3 regions of the Pseudoalteromonas sp. S4741 genome follow, and region 2 is predicted to be linked to each of the others. Evidence: predicted binding sites of a transcription regulator. Region 2 holds the regulator's gene; each other region holds the start of a gene.
The links. Region 2 encodes LexA, which represses DNA repair genes until DNA is damaged. Its sites were predicted from a motif close to TACTGTATNNNNATACAGTA; they were not measured.
Positions count from the first base shown of each region.

Region 1: the regulator LexA is predicted to act here: its motif matches at 2,947-2,966, upstream of CWC30_RS15185 (SulA-like leucine-rich domain-containing protein).
Region 3: the regulator LexA is predicted to act here: its motif matches at 6,513-6,532, upstream of CWC30_RS17440 (exonuclease domain-containing protein).

Region 1 covers NZ_PNCN01000120.1:4,324-15,108, reverse strand. The annotation lists gene CWC30_RS15210 (M48 family metallopeptidase) at 1-639, shown strand, start outside; tRNA gene CWC30_RS15205 (tRNA-Tyr) at 665-749, opposite strand; gene CWC30_RS15200 (VC2046/SO_2500 family protein) at 862-1,389, shown strand; gene CWC30_RS15195 (DUF6172 family protein) at 1,602-1,904, shown strand; gene CWC30_RS15190 (YchJ family protein) at 1,971-2,447, opposite strand; gene CWC30_RS15185 (SulA-like leucine-rich domain-containing protein) at 2,487-2,921, opposite strand; gene CWC30_RS15180 (SEL1-like repeat protein) at 3,245-3,706, opposite strand; gene CWC30_RS15175 (NCS2 family permease) at 3,825-5,117, shown strand; gene CWC30_RS15170 (hypothetical protein) at 5,232-5,987, opposite strand; gene cysB (HTH-type transcriptional regulator CysB) at 6,283-7,260, shown strand; gene CWC30_RS15160 (L-serine ammonia-lyase) at 7,526-8,902, opposite strand; gene CWC30_RS15155 (NUDIX hydrolase) at 9,004-9,579, opposite strand; gene pabB (aminodeoxychorismate synthase component I) at 9,572-10,785, opposite strand, start outside.
Region 2 covers NZ_PNCN01000037.1:33,268-44,052, forward strand. The annotation lists gene CWC30_RS07125 (transmembrane cytochrome oxidase associated protein) at 1-420, opposite strand, end outside; gene CWC30_RS07130 (SURF1 family protein) at 410-1,150, opposite strand; gene CWC30_RS19115 (DUF2909 family protein) at 1,165-1,473, shown strand; gene CWC30_RS07140 (cytochrome c oxidase subunit 3) at 1,376-2,251, opposite strand; gene CWC30_RS07145 (cytochrome c oxidase assembly protein) at 2,287-2,817, opposite strand; gene ctaD (cytochrome c oxidase subunit I) at 2,817-4,409, opposite strand; gene coxB (cytochrome c oxidase subunit II) at 4,409-5,551, opposite strand; gene lexA (transcriptional repressor LexA) at 6,045-6,662, opposite strand; gene CWC30_RS07165 (PaaI family thioesterase) at 6,861-7,304, shown strand; gene CWC30_RS07170 (hypothetical protein) at 7,334-7,714, opposite strand; gene CWC30_RS07175 (endonuclease) at 7,967-8,620, shown strand; gene hmpA (NO-inducible flavohemoprotein) at 8,660-9,841, opposite strand; gene CWC30_RS07185 (NnrS family protein) at 9,892-10,785, opposite strand, start outside.
Region 3 covers NZ_PNCN01000189.1:539-10,447, forward strand. The annotation lists partial or broken gene CWC30_RS17415 (hybrid sensor histidine kinase/response regulator) at 1-2,567, shown strand, start outside; gene CWC30_RS17420 (DUF6691 family protein) at 2,642-3,043, opposite strand; gene CWC30_RS17425 (YeeE/YedE family protein) at 3,047-3,460, opposite strand; gene CWC30_RS17430 (OmpP1/FadL family transporter) at 3,464-4,759, opposite strand; gene CWC30_RS17435 (sugar porter family MFS transporter) at 4,925-6,349, opposite strand; gene CWC30_RS17440 (exonuclease domain-containing protein) at 6,545-8,701, shown strand; partial or broken gene CWC30_RS19165 (SEL1-like repeat protein) at 8,946-9,380, shown strand; gene CWC30_RS17450 (YbaM family protein) at 9,383-9,535, opposite strand; gene CWC30_RS17455 (late competence development ComFB family protein) at 9,528-9,800, opposite strand; gene CWC30_RS17460 (histone deacetylase family protein) at 9,851-9,909, opposite strand, start outside.

The DNA.
Region 1 (10,785 bases), on a different contig from region 2:
GCACAACGTGAGCTTACGGTATATGCGCCCCATTTTGTAACGAAAACACAAATTAATGAATGGCTGTTAAGTAAACAGGACTGGATTGATGCTCAGTTACATAAGCAACAAATTCAAGCCGATACACGACAGTTTCCACTCAAAACCCAGAGTATTAAATTATTTAATGAAGCTGTTAATGTGCAATTTGAAAACGCAGCACGCACTCAATGGCAGCAGCACAATGAAAGCCAAACGCTGTTACTGAGTATTTCTTCACGTGTAAAGCATCAAACGCAAATGTATCAAAGTTTGCTAGAGCAGTTTTTGCATGAGAAATTAGAAAGTTATATTGAAATGCGAGTTAACGATTATTGTCAGCTGATGGGTGAAAAGCTACCGAGTAATATTCGTATTCAATTGTATAAACGTCGCTGGGGTAGTTGTAATCGCAGGCGTGAACTAACCTTCAACTTACACTTGGCAAGTGCACCGACATGGGTCATTGACTACGTGATTGTTCATGAATTAGCACATTTAAAATATTTAAATCACAGCGCTCAATTTTGGCAACGTGTGGGATTATTTTATTCAGATTATAAACAAGCAAGTAACTGGTTAAACAATCATGGTATGAGTTTACAGTGGGTATTTGAATAAAAAGAAATAATGTAGAGAAGAGAAGTGGTGGAGGGAGCTGGATTCGAACCAGCGAAGGCTGAGCCGTCAGATTTACAGTCTGATCCCTTTGGCCGCTCGGGAACCCCTCCAATGCAACGCGGCAGATAATAGCAAACTTCTTATTTAAGTAAAGAAAAAAGCTAAAGAAAATTCAAATTTAGCCGATAAATACTTATTAATTAGTTAAATAGGCTAAAGTCTATGCAGATTGGTGATTTGTTAATCACGGAGAGCCAGTTAAAAACGAGGCTTAACGAAAGTGTGCACGAAAACCGCCGAGGCGAGTTTGCACTTTTATTAGCAATGCTCTCTCACGATGCACTCGATTTTAGTGAATTCCACCTACCCAAAAGTGACACTAAGCATTATCAAGCTGATGAAGATGCTTTGCGTAAACAATTTGGCGCAGGTCCAAAGCAGCCATTAGCGCCAGATACCTTTAATATGTTAATTGGTAAAAATAACACAGAGCTTTTAGCAAAAATGGGAAGCGCTGTAGGGATGAGTGATATAAAGTTAACTCAGTGCTTAAAGCCTGAGCCATTTAATATTCGTGATGATAAAAACCACATTCCACTGACTGTCATTGATAACTGTGAACTAGCAGTCCGTCGACGAATTCAAAATACCAACACCGAGCTATCAAACCCTCAAATGGATGCGGTGGCATTTTATGATGATTTACAAAATGAAGCTATCCACCAGCCATTACATTTGTTTAGTGCCTAATTATATGTGTTCAATTGCTGCTTTATACATGCCATTTGATTGTAATAAACTGAGTTTATAGTAGAAAGTAACTATTGATTTTATAGATGCTTTATTTTAATAACTGATTTAATATAAAAAAAGCATCCAAAATTTAAATGCAATTGCTATAATGGCGCAAATGGTATGACATTAAATGCCATTATCATTAAACCAAGGTAATTAGGAACGTAATGAAGAAAACATTCACGCTGAATCATGAGAAAATCAAATACCCTCGTATGGTTGATGCTGCAAAGCATGAAGTGAAAAAATATTTGAAAAGAGAACGTAATAAAACTTTACCTGTTGATGCCGACTACTGGGCATTTGATTGTAAGTTTGGTAACACGGTTGAAGAAGCCCAAGTGGTTCACGTTGCTGAAATTAACAATCACATCAGTGAAATTGAAAAGCAAGGTTTAACTTCTTTTTACTTAGAGATTTTAGCAAGACCTGCACAGCGTCAAGATTTCGATGAAGATGATGGCGAGTAAAACGCTAATTTGCGTTTAGTGTAGTTTTGAAAATGGGCCTTGTGGCCCATTTTTTGTAGCTGTTATTTATACACTATGACACTTTTTATACTTTTTATTACTGCCGCAAGGGCACGTATCATTACGTTTTACTTTAATATCGGCAACCGGTGTAATCTCACCATCAAGGTATCGCCATTGTCCATCTTCTTTAATAAACCTTGAATTTTCTGCCAACTCGCAATATAAATCTTGATAAAAGTAGTGAGCTTTAAATGTAACAAACCCTGTTTCATCATTATAACCAGAGTCTAATATGGTTAAGTTTATAAAACGGCAACTATTTGCAAAATCTTTAATTTCTGAAATTGAGTTTTCAGCTTGTTTTTCTTTTGCATAACTTTCACGAACAAAAACCGCGTTTTTAACAGCATAAGCACTGTAGCGTGCACGCATAAGTTGCTCTGGTGTGTGTGGCTGTTTGGTTTTTAAATGAAAAGGCTCGCAGCAATCAGCATAAGGTTGCTGACTGCCACAAAAACATAATAGGGCGTTAGAAGTCATGATAAATGTACTGTGTATTAAAACGCTAGTTTATCAAGCTTATTGCGTAAGTGAAATCTCAGAATGAGCGCTTCTTTTGCTAAAGCAATACAACTTAGTGCGCGTATGGCTCAAGTTTAATGATAACTGCGACAGTTGTTGGTTATTTATTATGTCAGTCCAGGTGATCACCGCGGCAAAATTTCCATTGTGAAGTGCAGAACTTAAAACATACTCTAAATTAACTAAATGTTTTTGACGAATAACCAGTAATTTACTGGTATCAATTGAGCATGAATCAAGTAGCGCTTTGCTCGGTACGTTATCTGGTGCTATTAACAGTGTCCATGCGTTTAGGCTGTTGTATTGGTGTAATACTTTTAATAACTCAAACGTTGCTGAAATTTCATCTTCAATTTGTACAACGTTAACACAATCTGATTGGTCATCTTGTTGATAGCTTTTAACTGTTCTTACGGTAATTGGCTGTAACATAATCTTCTCACTCACTGGGTTTTTATACAGTACATTCATACAGTAGTTTATACAGTTGTTTGGTGCAAGTGTTTTTTTGCTATTTTTTTGTACAGTTATTCATCTTAAAACGCGACAGTTACTATAAATATATAAATAATCTATATATAACAATGGTTTAATTTTTATTGAAAGTTAATGCCCACAGAATTAATTTTAAGGCTGGGAACAAATAAATACAGATGAACAGGGGGTATACAGTAGTTTAAATTAATTAAGCGTGCTTGTTTTGGCTATAAATGCTTAATTAATTTACAGATGAAATGAGTTGCTGGGCAGTGAAATTATTTTTCGCTACTAGGAGGAATCAAATGTGAGAATTGTAACTGGTGAATTTGTTCATACAGGCTGGCTGCGTAGCATTGAGCATCTTTAAGTCGTTTGGTACTAATATGTTTTCGTATATCGCTCATTGCTTCTATGGCAGGTTCATAGCCTTGACTACCGGCTAAGCTAAGCCACGCAGCACCATGAAATACACTTTGCGGCACACCTTGTCCTTTTATAAAAAACAGCCCTAAATAAAACTGCGCGCGATAATTTCCTGCCATTGCTGCCAAACGCATCCATTTTGCGGCTAATGCGCTTTGTTCATTTTTAAGGTAATAAAGGGCTTTATTTAATGTGTCTTGATCGGTGTTTTTAGAGCTCGCAGGGAGATTTGCATCGCTTGGTTGCGTTACAAAAGAAAGAATGTTGTCTAATTGTTGCTCTAAGTCTTGGCCACTTGGTGTCGTTTTGATCATGCTACTTCGTTTGTTATTTTAATCACTTAGCTAGTTTAGTATATAGCAAGGTAAAATGTCCTGTAAAAAGTTATTTTTATGCTAAAATCTCGCCACTTTTTACAACCACAAGTTTATTATGCTCGAAGCCTTATTCAAAATCCGTGCAAATGATTCTTCGGTTCGCCGTGAATGTATTGCCGGTATGACTACATTTATTACGATGGTTTATATCGTATTCGTTAACCCAGCTATGCTTGCTGAAGCGGGTATGGACCAAGGTGCTGCCTTTGTTGCCACCTGTATTGCAGCTGCAATAGGGTGTTTTATTATGGGTTTGTGGGCCAATTACCCACTGGCATTGGCACCGGGTATGGGATTAAATGCATTTTTTACCTATGGTGTTGTATTAGGTATGGGTTATAGCTGGCAAGCTGCGTTGGGTGCGGTATTTATGTCAGGGTGTATATTTTTAATTCTAAGCTTATTTAAGGTGCGAGAGTGGATTATTAATGCAATCCCTCTGGTGCTCAAGCAAGCAATAGCAACGGGTATTGGCGCATTTTTAGCTCTCATCGCACTTAAAAGTGCCGGTATTATTGTATCAAGTCCTGCAACACTGGTGCAGTTGGGTGATATTACCTCGCCTGGTCCTTTATTGGCTATTTTCAGCTTTTTTGTTATTGCTGCACTGCTTTATCGCGATTTTAAAAGTGGCGTACTGATCAGTATTTTACTAGTTACCGCGATTGCTGTGTCTATGGGGTTAGTGGAGTATCATGGTGTTATTGCAATGCCACCTTCTATCATGCCGACCTTTATGCAACTGGACTTTAGTGCCGCGTTTGAACTGTCGATGTTGAGTGTTATTTTTGCGTTTTTATTCGTTGATTTGTTTGATACCTCAGGCACGTTAGTTGCGGTAACTCAGAAAGCTGGTTTAGCAGATAAAAACGGTAATATGCCGCGTTTAGGTCGTGCATTAAGCGCCGACAGCACAGCTACCATTGCAGGTGCAATGCTCGGTACTTCAACAACCACGTCATACATTGAGTCTGTTGCAGGTGTATCTGTTGGTGGTCGAACTGGTTTGACCGCTGTGGTTGTGGGTTGCTGCTTTTTACTGATGATGTTTTTTGCGCCTTTAGCTCAAATGGTGCCTGCATACGCAACCGCGGGAGCTATTTTATATGTATCTGTATTGATGCTACAAAACTTAAAGTTTGTAAATTGGGACGACATGACTGATGCAATTCCGGTGAGTGTTGTATTATTAATGACACCGCTGACTTTCTCAATTGCACACGGTATTGCACTTGGTTTTATTTCTTATACGGCGGTAAAAGTGCTGTGTGGCAAAAAAGATCAGGTAAGCATTAGTGTTTGGATTTTAACGGCCTTGTTTATTGTTAAGTTCGCATTTTTATCTTAATGCAGGCAGCTTGTTAGAATATGTATATGTTCTAGTATGTAAACACAAAGTGGGGCAAAATCCTATTCAAAAAAAAGCCCATGCAACTGCATGGGCTTTTTATTTAGAAAGGAGTTACCATTTCTTTTTAGGTGCAAATAATACGTCTAAATCATCTTGCTCTTGTTCGTTCTTTTTCTTCAATGATGTAGCATTTGATGCCTTGAGTTCATTACTTATCGTTTCAAGGTAGCCTTCAACTTCAGCTCGTTTTGCCGTAATGTAATCGTCATTAAATGAAACACTGTTAAGTGTGGCAGCTGCTTTTTCAAAGTACTGCCTAGCAGAGCCTATCATTCCAGCTGTTTGCGCTGATAACCCTCGTTTTATTTGGCTTTCAATGTTGATTCTTAGTTGTAGCTTTTCAAGGCGTTTGTCTTCTGCAATAAACGCTTGGCTGTCTACTTTGCCTTTATTATGCTCAGAACGAATAATAGTACGGAGCTTTTTTATACCCTGTATTAGTGATATCAGTTGCTTGTCATTACCTGGTAAAACAAAATCATCCGAGCCGTCTTGAATTGGGTTTTGTAGTCGCTCTTTTGCTTCTTTTAAGCGGTTTTTTAGTCCACTACCTCCGCTTGAAATAGGCACCATTTGACTGAGCGCATCATGAATTCGTCGTTGTAATATTCGCTGAGTTGCCTCTGAAAGTGGAATGTTGGCGCTATTCATTAATGCTTCTTCGGTTTCTTCAATGATTGCTTTTTGTTTTGTTAACTCTTTGCGTCGTTCAGCTTCTTGTTTTTCTTTGTGTTGCTGAACAGCACTAACCAATAGTGCAATGACTATAAGTGCAACAATTAATACAATTATAATGGAAACGATCATGTTATAATTCTCAAGTTCTTAACCTTATTATCTAATCTTACATTAAATATATTAAAGGTGGGAAACTTTGCTCAGATTAACTGAAAAAAGCGTCACCATAAAGCGTTTAAATCTTAATATGTTATGTTTTGATTGCTGATAATCATTGCTACCTCAAGTGTATTTATTGTGTTAACCTGAAATTTCAATATATTAATTGTTACATTGTGTAACCTTAATCAGCCTTTTATATAGCTACCTATAGTTAGGGTGCGTTTTTATCTGTCAATGTGAATTATAACGAAACTACATAGCCATGAAATTACAACAACTTAGATATATCGTAGAAGTTCAAAATCATAAATTAAATGTTTCAGCTACGGCTGAGAGTTTATTTACCTCCCAGCCTGGTATTTCTAAGCAAGTACGTATGTTAGAAGATGAGCTCGGTGTACAAATTTTTGGCCGCAGTGGTAAGCATTTAACTCATGTTACAGGCGCTGGCGAAGAAATCATTAACATATCACGCGAAATACTCTCAAAAGTTGAGGGTATTAAAGCGGTTGCGAATGAACATACGCTGCCCGATCAAGGCAAACTTAATATTGCGACTACGCACACCCAAGCACGCTATGCGTTACCAAGTGTAATTAAAGGCTTTACTCAAAAATACCCAGCAGTGTCACTACATATGCACCAAGGTACGCCGCAGCAAATATCGGATGCAGCTGCGCGCGGTGATGCAGATTTTGCGATTGCTACTGAAGCACTGCACTTATATTCAGATTTAGTTATGTTGCCTTGTTATCACTGGAATCGCAGTATTGTGGTTGCTAAAGATCATCCACTTGCGAAAAAAGTCGATAACTTAACGGTGGCAGATATAGCGCAGTATCCATTGATCACTTATGTATTTGGTTTTACTGGTCGCTCAGAGCTTGATAAAGCATTTAACGCCTACGGACTTGAGCCACATATTGTATTTACTGCCACCGATGCTGATGTTATTAAAACGTATGTGCGTTTAGGACTAGGTGTGGGGGTGGTTGCATCTATGGCAATTGATCAGGTAAACGACAGCGACTTAGTGTGCATTGATGCTAGCCATTTATTTGAGGCGAGCACGACTAAAATTGGCTTTAGAAAGGGCAGTTTTTTACGCACCTACATGTATGACTTTATCGAACGTTTTGCACCGCATTTAACTAAAGAGCGAGTAGAGCGTGCGAGTTTACTGCGTAATCAAGAAGATGTTGATAAGTTATTTGCTGATATTGAATTGCCGGTTAAGTAACCGCCATAAACAGCAATGAAAAGCCACTTAGTTTTGCAACTAAGCGGCTTTTTTTGTGCTATGTAATTAACCTGAACTGTGGATAATAAATCCATCTTAAGCAGCTATTTTCAGCGCTAACTGCGTTGAATTTACTTGCAATAGGCGAGCTATTGACGCGTAATTTCGCCTTGTTTTCACTAAAAATCTCTAGCTAGAGAAAATAAACATAAATATCATTTTGATTCAATATGTTAGTAAATCTCTTAACCAGAGTTCAGGTTAATTAGCACTCGATAATATTAACGGCCAGTCCACCGCGAGCGGTTTCTTTGTATTTTGTTTTCATATCGTTACCCGTATCGAGCATGGTTTTTATTACTTTATCCAGCGATACTTTTTGCTCACCACTACCGCGAATAGCCAGGCGCGACGCATTAATTGCTTTAATAGCGCCCATTGCATTACGTTCAATACAGGGGACTTGCACTAAGCCGCCAACAGGGTCACAGGTTAACCCTAAGTTATGTTCCATACCAATTTCAGCGGCATTTTCTACGTGTACAACGTTACCACCAACAATTTCAGTAAGTGCGCCTGCGGCCATTGAACAAGCAACACCGACTTCGCCTTGGCAACCCACTTCAGCACCAGAAATAGAGGCATTCTTTTTATATAAAATGCCTATTGCAGCGGCAGTTAATAAGTAGCGGGTAGCAATATCACGGTCTACTTCTTTAATAAAAGTATGATAATACATTAATACTGCAGGTAAAATTCCGGCTGCGCCATTTGTGGGGGCAGTTACTACACGTCCTCCGGCTGCATTTTCTTCGTTTACAGCTAATGCGAATAAATCAACCCAGTCCATGGCGCGCAGCGGGTCGTTACTCACTTCTACATTAAGCTTTAAATATAAGCTTGGCGCACGGCGTTTTACTTTTAATCCGCCAGGTAAAATACCTTCGGTGCGCATACCTCGCTCAATACAGGCTTTCATTACTTGCCAAATATTAAATAGCTCATCTTTAATGGCTTCTTCACTGCGTAACGTTTTTTCGTTTTTCATCATTAACGTTGATACGCTGTAACCCGACTCTTTACACATTTCGAGTAATTCTTTAGCCGTTCCAAACGGGAACGGGGCAGGGTTTTCTTCACGAATATCTAAGGCCGCTTGTTTTTCTTTTTCAAACTCTTCATCCGAAACAATAAATCCGCCACCAATAGAGTAGTAAACTTTGCTATATACTTTTTCGCCATTGTTATAGGCAATAATTTCCATTGCGTTGGAATGTTTAGGGAGTGTCTTTCTGCGATGGAAAACAATCGCGCCCTGCTTAGGGAATTTAGCTTTGTGAGTTTGGTTTAGGTAAATAACCTGTTCTTTTTCAATTTTAGCGAGTATGTCATCCACTAAATCGGCATCAATGGTTTCAGGATCATACCCTGCTAAGCCAAGTATCACTGCTTTACCAGAGCCGTGGCCAACACCTGTTTGGCCAAGCGAGCCGTAAAGCTCTACTTTTACATCGGTCACATTTGCTAATAGTTGTTGTTCATCTAGGTCATTAACAAATAAGCGTGATGCACGCATTGGGCCAACGGTATGTGACGATGAAGGGCCAATACCAATGCTAAACATATCAAATGCACTGATCATAATGTGTGTCTCTACTTAGTTTTCTCAGCATTCAGCTGTTCTTTGAACGGTCGACTATAATAACGTGGAAATGCAGGTGTGTAACCCTTATTAGCAAAGATTTAAACTGGTATGGCAAGTTGTTTTGTAAAGTTTTTAATAATGCTGGCTGTGGCACCCCACAAAAGCCCGTGAGGAGTGATAAAGCCATTTAAAGTTAGGGCTCTTCCATTACGTTCAAAGGGGATTGGTTGCCAATTAGCTTCGTTGTTCAGCGCTTTTATAGAGAGTAAAAAGCTGGCTTGTACTTCGTTATGATCGTTCTCCCATACCGTTTCTTTTTTAATTAAGCCCACAAAAGGACGTATAGTAAATCCAGTAAGGGTAGAGTATTCCGGCAGCTGGCCTAAAACTTGAACATTATGCGGGGCAATGTTTAGCTCCTCGTGTAATTCACGCAGTGCCGTGGTCCGCAGGTTAACATCATTAATTTCAAATTTACCACCTGGTAAACAAATCTCCCCAGGGTGGTGATGTAAATAGGTTGGCCGCTTACACAATAAAACATGTGCTTCATTATCTATATCAATCAAAGGTAGCATCACTGCACTGGCGCGCTTTTTTTTATTATCTTTGAGCTGATCCACAGTTAAACTACGGTTTAATTGAAAACGAGCCGAAATGGTTTCACTATTCAAAGCGACCTTCATTTAATATAGGGAGTATTTTATTTACTTTATCGTAAGTTTCTTGATATTCCAATTCGACTTTTGAATCAGCAACAATGCCACCGCCAGCCCAGCAGTGTATTTGTTGTTGATGTGTAACTAAAGTTCTAATAGTAATACTGGTATCCATATTACCGCAGGCGCTAATATAGCCAATAGAACCACAATAAATGCTGCGTCTGTGCGGCTCCAGCTCTTCTATTATTTCCATTGCGCGCACTTTTGGTGCCCCGGTAATAGACCCTCCAGGGAATGCAGCTTCAAGTTGATCGACTGCTGTTTTTCCTTCATCAAGGATGGATGTAACTGTACTTACCAAATGGTGTACTGCCGGAAAGCTTTCAATAGCAAATAAAGAAGGTACAACAACAGAGCCCGATTTTGCGACTTTACCTAAATCATTTCGTAGCAGGTCTACTATCATTACATTTTCAGCGCGGTCTTTACTTGAATTTGCCAGTAAGGTCGCTTGTTTTGCATCCTCAAGGGCATCTTCTTTGCGAGGTAAAGTCCCTTTAATGGGTTTTGTTTCTACTTTATTGTCGTGTACTGCAATAAAGCGCTCGGGTGAGATTGATAAAATAGCGCCCTGAGGATGATTAATAAAACTAGAAAAAGGCGCTTTATTAGCCTGAGTTAATTTAACATAGGCGCTCCAAGGCGAGCCTTGGTAATGTGCGCTAAAACGCTGCGCTAAGTTAATTTGATAGCAATCACCACTTTTTAGGTATTCTTCAATCGCGGCAAACTTTTCGCTATAGCTAGTCTGACTCATATTTGACTGCCACGGTGATGTAAGCGAAAAGCTCTCGTGTTTAGGTGGTTGCGCTAAATATTGCTGATATAGCCAAAGGCGGTCTGCATTGGGCTGCGAAACATAAAACCACGTGCGCAGTTGTTTATCGTAAATCAGTGCATCAAGGTAAAGTCCAACCGCCATTTGCGGTAAATTTATGTCGTGTAAAGCGCTGCTTGGTAGTTGCTCTATAGTACGGCCTAAGTCATAGCCAAAATAACCCAGCCAGCCACCATTAAAAGGTAAGTTGTTGGCGGCTTTAGTGCTGTCTAACTTCGCCAGTTCATTATTCATTATTTCAAAGCAGCTTTTTATGTTTGGCTGGTTATTAAAAACGCTTTGATTATTTTCGACTTCAAGGGTGCTCTGGGGGGCAATCG
Region 2 (10,785 bases):
TGGTTGAGAACTAAATGGATACTCCAGTACAATTAGCCCCATATGATCGATTAAATACAAACTGGCAGGCTTTAACTGCTGTTGCTCATCAATAACATGCCAACGCGTTGTAACTAGCTCAGGCTGTCCCATAATAGCCATATCAACTTTGTGTTGGTTTTTGCCAAGGGCAATATATAAATTGTCTAAAGCGGCTAATTGCTCTGTGCAAGACGCTTTGCATTGTGCTGAATAATTTAAAGCGATGGTCCATTGCTTAGGGTTATGCTGCGCCCAATTGTCTAGCTTAATTTCACGCTCTAAAAATTCACCATGGTTAGTAATTGCTGTAGGTAGCCAATCAAGTTTTAACGCGCTGTAAGCCAGCACTAAGGGAATAGCGCAGCACACAGCAAAGAGTAACAGGGGTTTATTTTTCATTATCTATCCTCTTCCTGCTTGCAAAAATAGCGACCACCACACAGGCAACCGCAATTAAAAACCACTGTACTGAGTAGGCATAATGTTTTTCTGGACTCATAACAACCGCTTCATAATGAGGGGCAGCAATTTCATCAGCTTGACCTTGGCGGTAAGCCATAAAATTCACTAAAGGGCGATTAGATTGGCTACTCAATGCTTGTAAATCAATGATTTGAATTCGTTTGGCTAAATCCGACTGAGTATTGTTATTGGCTAAGGTAAAGCCACTTAAATTATCTTCTTTAATTTGTGCCGTTAACGTAAATTTACCACTGGGTATTGTTACGTTTGGTAGGATTTCTCTTGAACGTTCTGCTTTTACCCAGCCTAAGTTCACTAACAAAAAGCGTGATTCATCAGACAGTTTTAATAATGCCAGTAAGTCGTAACCAACCTGACCATTATAGATTTGGTTATCAAGCAACCAATAATTATTAGTGTCAAAATAACCATTTAACGAAACCAATACACCGGTTTTGTTCCACTCTTTTGGCAGCTGTTGTAACTCTGCCCAGCTCATTACGCCATGTTGTTGTATATTTTCAATGGCACTAAGCTGCTGTTGCTTTTGTTCTGCTCGCTGTAATTGCCAAAACCCTAGTCGCACACAAACCAATACCACAATAACAACCAAGCAAATTGTTATTATTGAGCTAAGCTTTTGTTTGTTAAATACAACTAACTGCATAAGGGTAAAATCCAGTGATTATTAAAATTATTATTGTTCTACTGTTATTATTTATATTATTTAATTTATTTCGTGCTTTATTAATTATGGTGTCGGGGAAAACCAATGGACGCCCTATGTCTCACTTTTTAGGGCGTCGGGTGTTATTTTCTGTTGTGGTATTAGTGATGGTGATTGCCGCACTAAAACTTGGTTTTATTACGGCAAATCAGTCCCCCTTAATCACTAAAGCACATACACAAATACAAACAAACACAGCCAAACAACATCAACAAAATGCCAGTACCAAGCTGCAGCTTGAAAGGCAAAGTGCTTATCTTTAGTGAAATGTCCTTTCATAATGCGTAAAAACACCACTAATAAAATAATTGTTCCTAAGGTGACGTGCATGCCGTGAAAGCCGGTTAACAAAAAGAAGGTATTGCCATAAATGCCCGCATCAAGGGTTAAGTTAAGATCGTTATAAGCATATATATACTCTTCTACCTGCAGCCCTAAAAAGCACACTCCGAGTAAAATGGTCGCTCCCAAGCATACTTTGAGTAGGGTACGTTTATTATTTTCCATCGCCACATGGGCAAAATGTAAAGTTACCGACGAGGCCAGCAAAATAAGGGTGTTGATAAGCGGCAACCCTTGCCAGCCCATCGCTTGGGTCGTAGTGCCTCCTGGGGTATTTAGCAATGGCCACATGGATTCAAACGTCGGCCACAATACTTCATTTGTCATGGCGTTGTTATCCGCACCTCCTAACCAAGGCACAGAGAACATGCGGGCATAAAATAATGCGCCAAAAAATGCCATGAAGAACATCACTTCTGAAAAAATAAACCAACTCATTCCTTGCCTAAAAGAACGGTCCATTTGTGCAGAATAAAGCCCTTGATCAGACTCGTGTATGACATTTTTAAACCAGCTAAACAGCATGTAAAGTAGTACAGCTATACCTACGTATAACAAGTAAACGCCATTACCACCCTCTTTGCCCATATCCATTACGGTTAAGGCTGCGCCTACCGCGATAAAAAACAACGCAACCGCCCCTATAATGGGCCATGGACTTTGCTCTGGTACATAATAATGTTCATATTTTTGATTCATTTTATTTGCTCCTAGTTTTTCACTAGTTTTATAAGCTAGTTATTACTGGCTACTAGCCGCTCGCTAATATCAAATACGGTATAAGACAGGGTTAACTCTTCTACATCACTGGGTAATTCAGTATCTACATAAAACAATAATGTAAACTCCAGCTCTTCACCTGCCTTTAACGGTTGCTGATCAAAGCAAAAACACGCTATTTTGTGTAAATACTTGGCCGCTTTTCCTGGTGCTACCGACGGTATAGCCTGCATTACTTTATCTTCATTGCTATTATTTTTAGCGCTAAACTTAACTTCACGCATGGCCCCAGGCTTTACATCTACACTGTACTCTTTAGATTTAACTTCAAAAGGCGCACCACTTTGCGCATGCGTAGTGAAACTAACGCTGACCTCTCTATTTTCAGTGACCAAGGTACTTTGCTGTGCCTGCTCTAACGAGGGCTTACCATTAAGCCCCGTTATATCGCAAAACACGTCATACAAAGGGACCATGGCAAATGCAAATGCAAACATTGCAATGCAAATCACCACCAACTTTTTTAATAACGGCAAGTGAGTCATTATTTAATGTCCGGCGGCGTTGAGAACGTATGATAAGGCGCAGGTGAATCAACTTCCCATTCAAGCCCCTCAGCTCCATCCCAAACTTTTGCAGGCACTTTGTCGCCCCCTTTTGCACATTTATACACAACCACCACAAATAATAATTGCGATAAACCAAAGGCAAACCCACCTATACTAATAATGGCGTTAAAATCAGCAAACTGTAGCGCATAATCTGGAATACGGCGTGGCATACCGGCTAACCCCACAAAATGCATTGGGAAAAACAGCACATTTACACTTATTAACGACAACCAAAAATGCCATTTTGCTAAGGTAATATTGAACATGTTTCCGGTCCATTTTGGCAGCCAATAATAAGCCCCCGCCATAATAGAAAACACCGCGCCCGTTACGAGTACATAATGAAAGTGTGCAACCACAAAATAGGTATCATGATATTGGAAATCGGCAGGTGTAATCGCTAGCATCAATCCCGAAAAACCACCTAAAGTAAACAACACAATAAATGCGATACTAAACAGCATTGGCACTTCAAAGCTAATAGACCCGCGCCACATAGTCGCTACCCAGTTAAATACTTTTACGCCGGTAGGTACCGATATCAGCATAGTCGCGTACATAAAAAACAACTCACCCGCCACGGGCATACCAGTGGTAAACATATGATGCGCCCACACAATAAAGCTCAACAAGGCAATGGAGGAGGTGGCATACACCATAGAGGCATAACCAAATAGTTTTTTACGTGAAAAGGTGGGAACAATCGTAGAAATAATGCCAAAGGCAGGCAAAATCATAATATAAACTTCAGGGTGACCAAAAAACCAAAAAATATGTTGGAACATCACCGGATCGCCACCACCAGCGGCATCAAAGAAACTGGTCGCGAAGTATTTATCGGTGAGCACCATAGTAACTGCACCAGCAAGTACCGGCATAACTGCAATAAGTAAAAACGCCGTGATCAACCATGTCCACACAAATAACGGCAGCTTCATCCACGTCATACCCGGAGCACGCATATTTACTATGGTGACCACCACATTAATGGCCCCCATAATCGAACTAATACCCATAATATGCACAGCAAATACAAACATTGCTGTGTTGTCGTTACTATAAGTGGTGGAAAGCGGCGCGTAAAAGGTCCAACCAAATGCAGGGCCACCACCAGGCATAAATAATGAAGCTAATAGGATTAAAAACGCAAACGGTAAAATCCAAAAGCTCCAGTTATTCATTCTCGGTAAGGCCATATCTGGCGCACCAATCATTAGCGGGATCATCCAGTTTGCCAAGCCGGTAAAGGCTGGCATAACCGCACCAAACACCATTATTAAACCATGCACTGTGGTCATTTGATTAAAAAAGTGAGGATCAACCAGTTGTAAACCCGGCTGAAATAACTCAGCTCGAATAACCATCGCCATTGCCCCACCAATTAAAAACATGGTGAGTGAAAAAATTAAATATAAGCTACCTATATCTTTATGGTTGGTTGTAAATAACCAGCGCTTAAAGCCTGTGGCAGGTTGATGGGCATGATGAGCCTCATTGGTATTAGGTTGTTCTGCAATGCTACTCATTATTTAGCCTCCCCATCAGCATCCAGTGCCGCTTGTATCTCGCTCGGTTGAATTACATCACCAGTGTCATTGCCCCACGCGTTGCGTTTATAGGTAATAACAGCTGCTATTTGCTTGATTGATAATTGCTTTGCGAAAGACTGCATAGCCGTACCTGGTTTACCATGGAGCAAAATATCTATATGCCCTTTGATATCACCTATGACTATTGGGCTGCCTTTAAGAGCCGGAAAAACACCCGGCAAGCCTAATCCTGTTGGCTGATGGCACGCCGCGCAGCTCGCCATATAAACCTGCTCACCAAGCGCCATCAGCTCTTCTTTTGGTACAACTTGGTCTAATAACGCAGCGTCTGCTTCAGCTGCTTTTTGCTTGGCTTGTTTAGCCTCTGCTAACCACGTTTTGAAGTCTTCTTCTGTTTTAGCTTCTACCACAACAGGCATAAAACCATGATCTTTACCGCAAAGCTCTGCACACTGCCCACGGTAAGTACCAACCTCATTAATATTGGTCCATGTTTCGTTAATAAACCCAGGGTTTGCATCTTTTTTAACGGCAAAGTCAGGCACCCACCATGAGTGAATAACATCATCTGAAGTCATTAAAAAACGTACTTTTTGATTAATTGGTAGTACCAGCGGTTTATCGACCTCGAGTAAATAATTCGGGTTTTTATCAGCAAGGTTGGTTATTTCATTTTGAGGGGTAGCTAGCATGGAATAAAACTCAACGTCCTCCCCCATATACTCGTAATGCCACTTCCACTGTGAGCCTGTAATTTTAATGGTGAGATCAGCTTTGCTGGCATCCTCCATGGCAATTAAGGTTTTAGTCGCAGGAATGGCCATAACAATTAATATGACAAAAGGGATCGCAGTCCACAGTATTTCTACTTTGGTGCTTTCATGGAATTGGGCAGGGACAGCCCCTTTAGATTTGCGATGATGAATGAGTGCCCAAAACATAATGGCAAACACGATCACCCCAATCACACAACATATTAAAAAAATAGTCATGTGCAGTTGGTATACATTATTACTTATATCGGTTACGCCTTTACGCATATTATATTGGCTATTAGCAAGCACATTCTGCGAAAAAACAAACAATATAAGCCACAAGGAAGAACTCAGCTTACCCATGTGACGGCTCCTTTGATGCTATTGCTGACGCAAAGCGAAGAGGCATACGGCTTAAACGCCTATTCGTTATTTTTATTTTTTATAAGGGTGCTGGATTTAGTAAATGTGTGTTCTCAAAACGACTAAGCTGTGAGTTATTTTTATTCCAGCTCTTTAATAACTAGTTAAAAAATAAACAATAAGCAAGGTAAGTATGAAAAATAGACAAGGTGAATTTTTTAAAATGCGCAGTTAAAAAATAGCAACCAGTCAGGCAATTAATCTAAGAGTCAGGTTTAGTAAGGGGTGTATTGAAATTACAGGATAGAAATATAAAAAAATTGTTAACTTAAAAAAGCAGAGTAAATTTGTTTATTTATAAAGTATTTAGTGATTTTATTTATGATAGGGGGAGCACTTAACATCATATAGTCATACATTTGATAAGTTAGACATTGTGCTACTAACAAACCCAGCGCCTAATCACCATTAAGCGCTAAATTATGCTTTAATACTACATCCAGTCAGCGTTACGAATAACACCTACCGCTAAGCCTTCAATATTGAACGACTCATTTTCTAAATCAACCTCAATAGCTGAAAACTCATCATTTTCAGCATGTAAGAGTACTTTTCTGCCCGCTTTTTCTAAACGCTTCACGGTTACATCGTCGTCAACACGGGCAACAATAACTTGTCCATTTTCGGCAACTTGGGTTTTATGCACAGCAAGTAAATCACCATCCATAATACCAATGTCTTTCATACTCATACCGTTAACACGCAATAAAAAATCGGCCGCAGGTTTAAACATTAAAGGGTCAATTTTACAGTGGCTTTCTACATGCTGTTGCGCCAATATTGGCTCACCGGCAGCCACCCTGCCAATTAAAGGTAAGCCTAACTGCTCTGGCTCCTCTTCTTCAACAAGCTGAATTCCGCGACTCGCGCCTGGCTTCATTTTAATAACACCTTTTTTGGCCAATGCTTTTAAGTGTTCTTCTGCAGCATTTGCACTTTTAAAACCCAGTGTTTGTGCAATTTCGGCACGTGTAGGAGGCATACCAGTGTCTTTAATAAACACTTTAATGAGTTCGAGTATTTGCGCTTGGCGTTTCGTTAATGGTCGCATACAACTGGTTTTCCATACAGTACAATTAACTGTGAGTATATACAGTTATTTAAAAATCGCAAATATAAATTAATGCCTTATATGCCGTTATCATCAAACAATAACCTACTTTAAAAGCAGGGTAATAAATGTAATTATTAGCAACGCATTATCATATTAATAAATTTTAATTCTCGATTACTTATCCAAGGAGCTAGCATGAGTATTTGGCATCAACCGATTACATTAGAGTTTTGTAAGCAATTAGATCAAGGTATTACAGGCCAAGGGACACTCATGAAAACCATGGGAATAGAGATCAGTGAAATTGGTGATGACTACTTAGTGGCAACTATGCCGGCAATTCCAGAGCATCATAACCCTATGGGTATCGTTCATGGTGGTGCAAATGTGGTACTTGCTGAAACAGTAGCAAGTTATGCCGCTAATTTTGTGGTTGATTTCAATCGGTTTTATTGTGTTGGCCAAGAGATCAGTGCAAGTCATTTAAAGGCATCACGCAATGGCACATTAACGGCCACAGCGAGAGCTTATCATATCGGCAAACGCAGCTCGGTTTGGGATATTAAAATAACCAATAGCCGCAATGAGCTTTGCTGCGTATCACGTATGACCGCAGCCGTAGTAGAGCGAAAAGGCTAGTAAATCTGTTAACCAAGGTTGAGGTTAAATTACTTTTCGAGAGGGTAAATAGTAATTTCCACGCCTGCACCAATTGCAGATATACGTAACAAGGTATCTGCATGTAAAGCTTGGTTAAAGCATTTTGGCGAAGTGCCAGACTCAAAACCCATATCGAATGTTCTGCGTGAACAACTCAACCATTGCTTTAATGCATTGCGTGAACACGACTCGATTAACTCGCACAAGTGATTAATCGCTTTATCTGGCGTGGTTATTTCACCTGCAACCTCAATGCGAGCAAGTTGACGGTATTCGTCTTTATCATAATGTAAAATAGTTGCGACCTTTTTTAAATCAGCAACTAATACGCTAATATCTTGCTTTGACTCAAGCTCTAGATCTACATTTAAAAATTGAATTTCCGACATTATCTCGTTTTTACCCTCTATTAATTTCATTGCAAACTTTAACGCAGTTTTACCGTTATACCAAATCAACAACGCAAGAATCACTGCATTAACGCGTTTTTAGCGTTAGCCTCTGAATATTACCCACTATTTACTCCTAAAAAACGCCCTACACAAAATACGCAAATTAAAATTAAAGCATGCCGGCGACAGTTTACTTTTTTATTCTAGGCCTTAAACTAGCCGCTCCTGTAGTTCACGTATGTGATGGATATGATTCGGTTTATTTTAGCTTTGTTGGCTTGCTGTGCTTGTTTTTCAGCAATTGGCGAACAATTTACGCGGTTTTCGAGTGCCAAAAAGCACTTAATTAATACCCTTCCCGAAAACGCTAAAAGTATTTATTGTGGTTGCGATATAAAAAAACAAGGCAAAAAGTTAGTACCCGACCCTACCCATTGTGGCTACGTGCCTCGCAACACACTAACCCGCTCAGGCAAAGTAAATCAACGTGCATTGCGAATTGAATGGGAACATATTGTCCCTGCATGGGAATTTGGTCACCAGTTACAATGCTGGCAAGATGGTGGGCGTAATAATTGCCGCAAAGTTAGCGCTAAGTTTCGCTTGATGGAAGCCGATATAAACAATTTAGCCCCTGCAATCGGTGAAATTAATGCCGATCGCTCAAACTACCGCTTTGGTATGTTAGCCCAAAACGCGACGCAATATGGTCGCTGTGAGGTTAAAGTTAATTTTAAACAACGTGTTGTTGAACCGCCTGTTCATGCACGTAAACGCATTGCCGATGCGTACGCTTACATGCAAAAAACGTATGGTTTAAAAATTTCAGCTAAACAACAAAAGCTATTTAATGCTTGGCAACAACAAGCTTATGCTGCTAACACAAATAGTAAAAAGCTGTAAGTTTAAATTAAAAGCGTGTAACACACGCTTTTAATTAACCTATAACGCTTGGTGTGGTCCAAATATTTCGTAGTGAATGTTTGAGCTTTGCACACCTAAATCAAGTAGCTGGCCTTTTACGTAAGCCATAAATGATGCTGGTCCACACAAATAAAATGCCCCTTCGCTAATAGGTAATGATGCCTCAAGCACCGTTAAATCCATTAGCCCAGTGAAATCACACTCCTCGCCACCTTGATTAAACCAAGTAAATGTTTTTAGCTGTGGATGCATTGCCGTTTGCTGCGCTAAATACCCTTTAAATGAAAATTCGCGGCTGTTTTCACACGCGTGCAAATAACTAATCGCTTGATTTTTATCACCACTAAGTAGCGTTTGCAGCATTGCCATCATCGGGGTTTGGCCAACACCTGCTGAAATAAGTACCACTGGAGTTGCCTCATTTTTTAAAATAAAATCTCCCGCTGGCGGGTATAACTCTACTCGTGCGCCTTGCTCTAGTGAGTGTAAATAATTAGACACCACGCCAGGCTTTGGTTGGCACTCTTTTTTAACGCTAATACGATAGTTTTTAGCATTGCTCTTTTGCGAAATAGAATACTGGCGGATCTCTTCATATTCTGCGCCCTCAGGCTTAACTTTAATGCCAATGTACTGTCCTGGCTTGTAGGTAATAACTGCTTTACCATCCACAGGTGTCAGCGTAAAACTAGTTACGAATTCAGATTCAACATCTTTATCAGTAATTTCAAACTGGCGCGTGCCTGCCCAGCCACCATGGTTGTTTTTACTGTGCGCATACAATGCCGCCTCTTCGGTAATACAAATATCAGCAAGTACACCGTAAGCTTCGCGCCACGCATATTCAACATCGGCAGTAAACTGCTCAGGAATAAGCTCTTTTAACGTACCGATTAAATGTGCGCCCACAACAGGATAATGCTCGGGTAAAATATTTAAGCTGGTATGCTTATGATTAATTCGCGCTAGCGCCTCTTTTAACACGGCTAAATTATCAATATTTTGCGCGTACGCAGCCAACGCATTAAATAATGCAAATTGCTGACGACCCGTTTCTTGATTAGTCATATTAAAAATATGTTTAAGTTCGGGGTTATGACTAAACATGCGCTTGTAAAAATGATCGGTTACGACCGTACCTGCCTCTGCTAATAAAGGAACAGTACTTTTAACAATTTCAATAGTTTTATCAGATAACATCTAGGTTTTCCTACGTGTGAATAATACCCAATTAATAAAATAGGCATAGGTTAACCACGACGCCCATCAACACGACGCTGTGTTAAAATAGGTGTGCAGTGAATTAAAAATAATAAAAAGGCAATTAGCCACAGCCCAGCACTTAGCTGCCAAGCTAGGTGTGGCCCAATAACAAAAGGCAGTAAAGAACGAGTAATCCCAGCCACTAACACTAAAGCAAAAGCAACCGCCATATAATGTGGAATAGTCAAAGAGCGCCCGGTATGCCCATGAGATACGCGTGTCATCATGGCTAAAATTATCATCCCTATGGTACTTATGGTAATGAGGTGTAGTGCATCTTTAAATAAAATAACACTGCTGTAAAAACTCACGGCTACCAGCATTAAACCTACACCTAGTGCCAAGTACGAAAAATGCAAAGACCATAACAAAGGAACTTTAAGTACGTTTTTATCCCACCAATAAAAACTACGAATTAAATGCAGCACAGCAACAACAGCAAGTGCCCAGCCTGGGTTTAGCTGATTAAAAAATAACTGACTAAGAAAAAACACCGCAATACTAAAAACGCTCATATACAGTAATACTGAGTCAACATTAGCTGTACGTACCTGTGCTGTTAAACCAAGGCCTTTACTGGTAAAAAATGGCAATACACGCCCTGCTACTATGCCAATTAATAAGGTCATCAGTAATACTGCTGTATCAACAATGGCGAGCGCAAACTGCATGTTTTGTTCAATCAGCAGGGCCAAGTAAACAATATTTAACGTACACAGCGCCGCTAATAGCACTAAAAATTGATAGTTATTTTTGCTTTTAGCGGTTAATAACATATTAGCTAATGCTGCAATAACACCTAGCCACCATGCAAGCTGTAACACTAACACCGCATATAAATTAAATTGTGCAAAAGCAGGCAAAGACACAAAAAATGCGCC
Region 3 (9,909 bases), on a different contig from region 2:
TCACTGGTTTTTTATTTTATCGCTGGGGGCATAGCTGGGCCAGTGTTGTTTATGTGCTTGAGCTGTTTTGGCTTTATACCTTTTGCTTAAAGCGTTCTAAGCCAATACTTCCTTTAGGTGCAGTATTTTGGTTTTTAGTCGGCTTACCACTGGTGTGGGTTTTGGGTCACTTTGTTATAGGTCTTCCTTGGCTCACGCTTGTTGTGGCTGCCTCAAAATACTTTATCAATGCCATGCTAGCGTTAGCTTTGGTCGACTTAGTGAGTGTGTTTGTTCCCCACGCAAGCCGGGCTTATCAAGGGCAGCCTCTGGCCCGTATATTAAGTTATGTTGTCAGTATCATTATTGTTTTGGTGGTTTTGATCACCAGTGTCTTTTTGGTTAATCAGCATTACTCGCGCTTAGAATACGAAGTAAATACGCAACTTAAAGAAAAATCATGCTCGATCAGTGCCCAGCTTAGTGACTATTTGTTGTTTCATAAAAATACAATGGTAATAACCAGTGATGCAATGAGTGCCGGAGCACCAATACAGCAGCAGCTTGAGCGGCTAATGGCTTTATGCCCTGGTTTTGCAACTAGTCTGTATGCGAGCTCCGAAGGGTATGTTGAGAAAAGTATACCCAGTGAATTGCTCAGTGGTTTAAGCCAGAGTCAGCGTTATGTTAATGATCGTCCTTATTTCGCTCAGGCTCAGCAGTTCCCCTTAGGCTACAGCAGTGGCGTTTTTCAAGGCAGAGGGTTAGGCGATCAACCTTCGGCTCCCATTTATAAAAATGATGAGTTTTATGGTGTAGTTGAGGGGTCGCTCAAGCTAGATCAGTTAGAGCGGTTTATTCCCAATTTATTTGAGTATAAAGGGGATTTACTTGTTCTTGATGCCGATAAAAAAATAGTATTTAGCTCGTTAAGTCAGTTTACGGTGCTGACTGATTTTAAGCAGCAGGATCTTAGTATCCAACGTTTTAGTGGTAATCAGCTTTTTCGCTCAAACGATAACGAGGTGTACCATACAAATCAGTATGTTGACGACACTACAGGGTGGCAGGTTATATCGCTATACAATCGTAAATATTTAAGCTTGGTGGTAGTGGCTGCTTGGTTGCCCACTATGTTGCTGGGGCTATTTTCTATTGCACTGGTGGTATTATTTATCTATAAATTTACCCATTTGCTGGTTAAACCCATCATAGAGTTAACTCATTTAATTAACAGCTTTAGTAAAACTAAAAAACACGTATTTAATACAGACTCTAGTTGGTACGAAATACTGCAATTACAGCAACAATTTGAAATGTTGGACAATGCACTTCAGCATTAAATCAAAAGTTTGCAAGCCTCTAATGTAAAAAATGAAGACCTTAATAAACAACTTAGCCAATTTAATCAGCAATTAGAAGATAAAGTAGCAGAACAAACAACTGAGCTAACACAAGCAGTTAAACTCGCTAATGAAGCAAATATCGCTAAGTCACAATTTTTAGCTAATATGAGTCACGAACTTCGCACACCTATGAATGGCATATTAGGTATGGGAGAGGTTTTGCTTCGAGATCAGTCTTTAAGTAATGAACAAAAAGAGTTGTTGCTCACGCAGCAAGAAAGCTCAAAAAACTTGCTTAATATTCTTAACGATATTTTAGATTTTTCTAAAATTGAAGCAAATGCCATGGAGCTAAATAGTAGACCCACGCAGCTAGCTCCATTTATCGAAAATATACGCTCTTTATTTACGCCGATTGTTAGTACTAAAGAGGTGGAATTTAGCATAATTCAAACCACAAATTTACCACTGTACATTAGTGTTGATGAATTACGCTTAAATCAGGTGATTATTAATTTACTCTCTAATGCGTATAAATTTACAGAGCAAGGCTTTGTGCGATTATCGTTCGATTATAACGGTAATAAACTTCAGGTTAGCGTTGAAGATAGCGGTATTGGTATTGCAAAGGCACAGCAATCATTATTATTTAGTGAGTTTACTCAAGCTGATGTTGGCGTTGCTCGCAAGTATGGCGGAACAGGGTTGGGACTGGCTATTTCTCAAAAGCTGATAAAGATGATGGACGGTGAAATTCATTTACACAGCGAAGAGGATAAAGGTAGTACGTTCACCTTTAGTATTAGTGCGCCAGAATCAGCAGAGGCTCCCTCAAAGTTACCTAAAAAAACAGCCTCGCAGCCCAGTCTTTTGGATAAACGTATACTGTTGGTAGAGGATAATGCGATTAACCGACAGGTGATTGCAAAAATGCTTGAGCCTACTAAAGCGAGTTTAACAATGGCTGAAGATGGCTTAAAGGCGCTTGAAGTCTTGAAGAGTCAGTCGTTTGATTTGATTTTAATGGGTTGCCAAATGCCCAATATGGATGGCTATGAATGCACTCGCGCGATTAGAACCAATGAAATTAAAAGCGGCTTACGAGTACCTATAGTGGCGATCACTGCAAATGCTTATGAAGAAGATAAGCAGCGCTGTTTAATTGTTGGTATGGATGACTTTATAGCCAAACCCATTAATAGCGATGATTTATATACAGTGATTGGTAATTTACTCAGTTGAGCAGCAGTTGAAGAGCACACAACATAGATCACGGTTAGTATGCTAAGTGGCCGAGGCGTGCTCGGCGACTCATATTATATTTTTTTGGTCAGCCACATACCGCCAAGTACGGAAGCAAAAAATAACCAAAACTCTGTTTTAAGTGATACCAGTTGTACAAGCCCGGGGCCCGGGCACACGCCGCTTAAGCCCCAACCTAAACCAAATAGAATAGAGCCAGTAATTAACCGCGTATCGACCTTTTTTAAATCGCTAAGGCTTAGTTTGTCGTTAAACACCGGCGTGCCTTTTTTAGTGAGCCAAAACCATGCGCCCATCATAATGGTCATTGCAACAGCCATAACAATAATTAAGCTACCGTCCCATTGCTGATTAAAAGTGAGAAAGTTAAGCACTTTATCTGGGTTGGTCATGCCACTAATAATTAGTCCCAAACCAAATACAAACCCTAAAATAAGCGTAATAATTGCGTGCATGATTTACCCTACTAAATTAGCGGTGATAATGGCGATTGCCATAAACGTACAGGTTGATACCCATGAACGGGCCGAAAAGCGAGACATACCACATACGCCGTGACCACTTGTGCAGCCATTCGCTAACGTGGTCCCCGCACCGACCAAAAGCCCTGCAATAATAATCATCCAAGGCGATAAGTTTAATTCGCCTACTAACAGCTCAGGGGCAAATAATTGTATAAATACACCTGCTAGCAATAACCCCATCACAAAACACAGTTTCCAACGAGAAGCTGCTGCCAGTGGATTAAAAATTGATTTTATAAGCCCTGAAATTCCCGCTACTTTACCAAATAAAACCAGTAATAACGCGCAGGCTAGACCAATTAAACCACCGCCAATAGCCCCAGATAGTGGTGTGAATTCGGTTGTCATCGTTTAAATCCTCCAAGCAAGGGATAAACCCAATCCTGATTGTTCCATTGAAATTGATAGTTGTTGATTAGGCGCTAAATAGTTTGCACCTGTTACATTTTTAGAGGGTGAATAAAAAGCCATTGCGTTAAATTGCACCGCGTCACTAAGCGCATGACTAATGCCTGCTGTAAAATGCCATTCTTGCACACCGGGCGCTAAAATATTAAATAAAATGTCAGATGATGGAATGGGTTGCTCAGTATAAGAAGCACCAAACCTAATTTTTTGTTGCTCAGTGCGTTGCCATTGATAACCCAGTTTATAAATACTCATATCGTGCCAACCAAAGCCTGCTCCGGCTTCAGCCCCTAGTGGCGCTGACATTAAATTAGTAATAGGGTTGGCGATACTTTTTACTTCACTGTAATTTATTTTTTGCCAATCAAACACCACTTGGTGCGATGGTAAAAACTGCCAGGAGGTACCGATCTGAATAGAGCTTGGTAAATCAAACCCGCCTTGCTCTGCAAACAGGCCGCTGTAACGGTCAAATTCATTCATAGACACTGATGAACGGTAACTGGCGCCCCAGCTAAATGACGAATTAATAATGTGGCTGATCCCAAGTTGCATTCCAATGCCTGTGCTGGTATCAACGCCATTATTAGACAGTGCCTCTGGCTTTTGCGAAAAGGCGGCAAAATTTGCCAAACCTTGTGCTTCAAATTGTTGCACTACATAAATAGCAGAAACACCTAGGCGTATTTGTTCATTTAATTGATAGCTCATGGTTGGACTGACAAATAACTGTTTTAAGTCAACACCAGTGGTGCCGCCATAAAATGTGCCTTGAGGGGCAGAAGCAGCCACATATTCTGTGTTCATTCCGCCGTTACCGTAAACTAATAGGCCAATATTAATGCGCTCATTTAATTGATGGCCAATAGCAAATTCGGGAATTGCAAATAAGCTGTTATCACTTTTTTTGGTTGTTGCGTCCAAATACAGTGCATTGGTAAAGTATTCATCGACCTTTGCAGCGGTGTAGTTACGCTCAGGAGCAAATAATTCTATGCCTACCGACATTTGCGTGCCATTAGCTGAAAAAGTAGCCGGGTTATTTGCACCCGACATTAACTCTTCTGATAACGCTACACCAGCACCTGCCATGCCTTTGTGAGTCATACCGTAGCCATGAGTAAAATAGCCATTCGTTGCAAATACATTAAATGTGCTTAACGCAGAGGTGAAAATAAGGCCCGAGAGTAACTGTTTTTCATTTAAATTGAGACTAAGTAGAGATAGTTGGCGAACAATAGCTAACTTTTATATTCTAAAAAAGAACTTTAAAAGATTATATATACTAAAAAAGCATATTGTTTGTAGATGAGGAACAAGCAAATGAAAGGGCTTACAAAGGAGAGATAAATACGTTGGAGTAAAATAGCATTTTTAAGCGCTATTTTACTCCAGCCAAGTAATTTACATTGACTCTAATTTCATACCGCGTGTTTCTTTAATGTATTTAACCACAAAGAACACACTAATAAACGCTGAGAGAGTGTAAAAACCATAGGCGCCTGCTAAACCAATACTACCTAGCATAATCGGGAAGGTCATAGTAATAGCAAAGTTAGCTATCCACTGCGCACTGGCAGCAACTGCAAGCGCTGCACCACGGATGCGGTTATTAAACATTTCGCCAAGCAGTACCCACACAATTGGGCCCCAGCTTAAACCAAAAAATACCACAAACAGGTTAGCCATTATTAAAGCAAAGGTACCCATATTTTCGCTAAGTGCTAACTTGCCCGCTTCATCAAGGCCTGCACTGCCAAAGGTGTAGGTAAGTGCACTTAAACTAATAAACATACCTATACTACCTACCAATAATAGTGGCTTACGACCTACTTTATCGACTAAAGCAATAGCTATAAAGGTCGATAAAATATTAGTAGTGCCGGCAAGTACATTAATAAACAGTGATTGTGATTCATCAAAACCAGCGGCTTGCCAAAGCTCTGAACCGTAATAAAATACCACGTTAATACCAACAAATTGTTGAAACACTGACAAGGCCACACCCACCCAAACAATAGGGTGTACCTTTTTACTGCCATCTATAAATAAATCGCGAATACTTGGCTTTTTATCGCTTTGCAGAGACTGCTTTACGTCATTGATTTGCGCATCAGCATCATCGTCTGAAATTTTATTAAATACAGTTTTAGCGTGTTTAAGCTTACCTTGTGCGACTAAGTAACGCGGTGACTCAGGAATAAACAAGACCCCAATTAAAAATAAGCCTGCAGGAACCAGTTCAGCCCAAAACATCCAGCGCCATGCAGCTAAGTCTAACAGTAAAATACCCTCGGCACCGCCTGCGGCATTAGCAATTAGGTAGTTACTTAAAAAGGCAGCAAACAGGCCCAGCACAATAGCAAGCTGCTGCAGTGTTGCTAAACGGCCGCGTAAGCTGGCAGGTGCTACTTCTGCAATATAAGCCGGCGCTAAAACAGATGCCGCACCTATACCTAATCCACCAAATAAGCGGTAAAAAATAAACTCAGCTGAGCTATCAGCAATGCCAGAGCCAAATGCACTGATAGCAAATATAAGTGCAGTGACAATCATAATAGCGCGACGGCCAAATTTGTCAGCTAATGGGCCAGCAGCTAAAGCACCCAGCGCACAACCAAGTAAAACAGAGGCAACATTAAACCCTGTTGCTACACTGCTTGAGTTAAATGTATTACCTAAAGCCGATACAGTGCCATTTATAACGCCTGAATCAAAACCAAATAAAAAGCCACCAATGGCGGCAACAGCCGATATAAAAATAACGTATAAAAGTGAGCACTTTGTCTGTGCGCTTTGCACACCTTTAGCTGCATACTGTGTTGTCATGTTGTTCAATCCTAATTTTTATTATGTGTAATGAAGTTAAAGTACCACTAATAATTTGCGGGCAACCTTAGCACAGAGTAATCACGCTAAAAAAGATATTTCAATAGTAATACGTATGCATAAAAAATTTTTATTGGGTTGATAAAAATAATGAGATGCTAGATACTGTTTTTATATACAGTGTAGGCGGTTTTTATGAGAAAAGAGTTACCAGCAAAATATTATTTGGCACATTTTAAAGAGCTAATAGGCTTTGTGAGTGATAAATGTATGCATTTGCTTGAGCAAAAGCACATTACATTTATTAATAAAATAAACACGCTCGACGAGCAAAGCCAATGCATGCTAGCACGTATTTATTCTCGTAAACCTTATTTAGTGCAAACTCAGTCATTAAATTATGAAGAGATTATTTCGCCTTATCAGGCACTTTTTAATTTAAAAACAGCTGGGTTAGTCTGTGAACCCTCACAAGCAGACGCTAAGCAACTGCTTAGTCATCTAACAAAGCCGGCCTTAATTGAGTTGTTAGCTCAACAAGAGCTGCCACCATTATTTAAAAAAAGTGCGGCTAAAAGTTGTTTAGTTGAAGTCGCTATTTCATTTTTTGAATCTAAGCCAGAGCGTCTTTCGCATTTGTATAATCAGTACGTGATCAATAATAGAGAAGAGTATTACGAGTATTTTGAATTTTTGTATCTTGGCAGGCTCAGTGCCGGTGATGTTAATCATCAAAACCGGTTTGTACTAAGAGATTTAGGGGTAACTCCTGTTAGGCAGGGGCATAATGAAAGTTTGTCTCGCTTTGACTCAATTGAGGAAGCGCAATCTAACTATGTGTTAAACCGTTTTCGGTTAGCTGTTAAAAACGCGAAAGATGACAATGAAAATGAGACGCTAGCAAAACAGTTAATAAATGAATTAGCAGTAGGAGTTATAGCTCGAGAGCTAAAGAATAAGTTATTGGTCATACTTTATAAGCAACTAAAAACAACTAACCCTGTATTAGCGTTTGATTTACTTAATGCCTGCGAAGACGATGCGCACGCACTAGAAATTCAAATAAGAGAGCAATACCGTTTAGGCAATAAAGAATGGGTAAAGGCGCAACTTGAGGAAATTATAGAAAATCCGCTCACCGATGAGTTATTGTACTTTGCGGATGACTTTTTAATGCGAAAATTTAACAAGCAAACACGCTCACGGCTTAGTGAAATGTTAGCCAGTACACGCTGTATTATAGAAGTTGATGAGCTTTACCGTGGCGATGTTGAGTTAGGTGTAAGTGAGCACTACACTCGTCAAGGCAAACACGTTTTTTATACTGAAAATACGTTGTGGCAAAGCTTATTTGCGCTGGTTTTTTGGCAAGAGCTCTTTATTGAAACCCCAACACCACTTTGTAACGAATTTGATATTTTCCCGCAAGCGTTAAAAACAGACACATTTTATATAAATCAATCCTCACAAATAGAAGCGCGGCTAGCTGCGTGTAGTAGTGCCCAGAAATTGCTGCGTTTAGTGTGTGACCATGCCGCAAAGTATTATGAGCAACCAAATGGCTTATTTAGGTGGCACAAAGATGTATTAAAGCCAGTAGAGATGCTTATATTAAATAGCCCAATAACGGCTTTACTTCAGCATTTAAAAAATATGGCAAAAAACTACCGACAGCTAAAAGATGGTTATCCCGATTTAATGATTGTTGATAACAATAGCGTTCATTTTGAAGAGGTAAAAGCGCCCGGAGACAAGCTTAAAAGAAACCAGCTAGTGAGCATCGATAATTTAAAAAACAGTGGTTTTAAAGTCAATATTGCAGCGGTAAACTGGTATGTAGACCCTAACCGTATTTATAGTGTGGTAGATATTGAAACTACAGGAGGCCTCAAAGGCGGTAACCGCATTACCGAAATTGGTATTGTTAAAGTAAAGCAGGGCGAAATAGTTGACACATGGACTACGCTGATAAACCCAGAGCGGCCCATCCCTCGCTTTATTACCAAACTAACCGGTATTAACGATGCCATGGTAAGCAATGCGCCCATATTTAGCGACATTGCTTCGACTTTATTAGATAAGCTTTCGGGTAGTATTTTTGTGGCGCATAATGTTAATTTTGACTATGGCTTTATTAAAAAAGAGCTTGAGGGGCTGGGAATTAATTTTAAAATGCCAAAACTGTGTACAGTCGTTGAATCACGCAAAGCATTTAAGGGATTAAAGTCATACTCACTCGGTAATTTATCGGCACACTTTAATTTAGACTTAACTAATCATCACCGTGCATTAGACGATGCCAAAGCGGCCGCGCAGTTATTGCTACTAGTTCAACAAACAGACAGCCAGTGATAAATTTGAGCCAGTTAAATGTATTGTACTTAAAGTAGTAAAGTAGCTTGGGTATAAACACAGGGTATTAAAAAATTAGGTTTATCTATTTTTAAATGGGCGATTAAAACTGCGCTAATAAAATAATCGCTGTAAGCTTTGCAATCCCATGATAATGTTAAATTTATGCTAACATATTTTAGGGCGGGTGTTTTAAAAGTGGTATATGTTTCTGGGCAAAAACAATAATAAATTAAGGATAATAATGAATCATCGACAATTGAGTGCCACTTTGCTGGTATTGATGGCTTTAATAACTGGCTGTAATTCGTCACCAATAAGTCTTTACAACGATAATACCATGAAGAAAAAAAGAATATAATGGTGTTAAGGCATACAGAAAAGGGCAATATTTAGAGCAATAACTAAGCTTAGTATGGGGTGGTTGGGTGTTGCTGCACAAGCAGGCGTTGAAAATTGGTCACAACAATATGATGCTTTTTATACTGCTGCGACAACACACGAGAAGCAACAAATAGATGCAATTGTGGCAGTTTATATTGAGCAGTTTAGTGTTAAAGCTCAAAACATGACCTGCCGTAGGTCAAAATCACCGAGACGAACATTCGGCGAAATTAAAATTGATTGTAATAAACACGATGGTGTTGTCACCGTTCATGAAATACAAACAATAGAGTAAAGCTAGTTACTAACTAGCTTTTTCTCAAAGTCACTTTTTACGATATCGAGCGCTTTTAATACTTCTTCGGGCTCTACGTCGTGTTGCTCTAATATCATAATTAAATCCACAGCAAGTTTTATGTGTGTAGGGGCGTCTTCTAGCGGGTTACTCATTAATATCTTTCTTTTTAGCAATCTGATCAATCGCAAAATTAATAGCAAGTTCAACGCGTTGCTGCATATCTAAACGATCTGTTTGAGTTAAATAAAATGCCATATCTACATCGTATCGAATATAACGTGGGGGTAATTGATTGAGTACGGTACAGCAAAAGTCAGCCATTACATCGTCGTTGTAACGTTCATTAAGTTTACGTTTTTCTATTTCTTCTAAAACGAGTTTTTCGTAAAAATTGTGTATGTCGTCATCTAATCGCATATTCCAGTCACTCTTTGTTATTGTCTTAAATGAGTCTATACCAAGGACTGTTATAAATCGAGAGCCGCTTTAAATAGTTGTTTATGGACACTGACTAAATCATTAATGT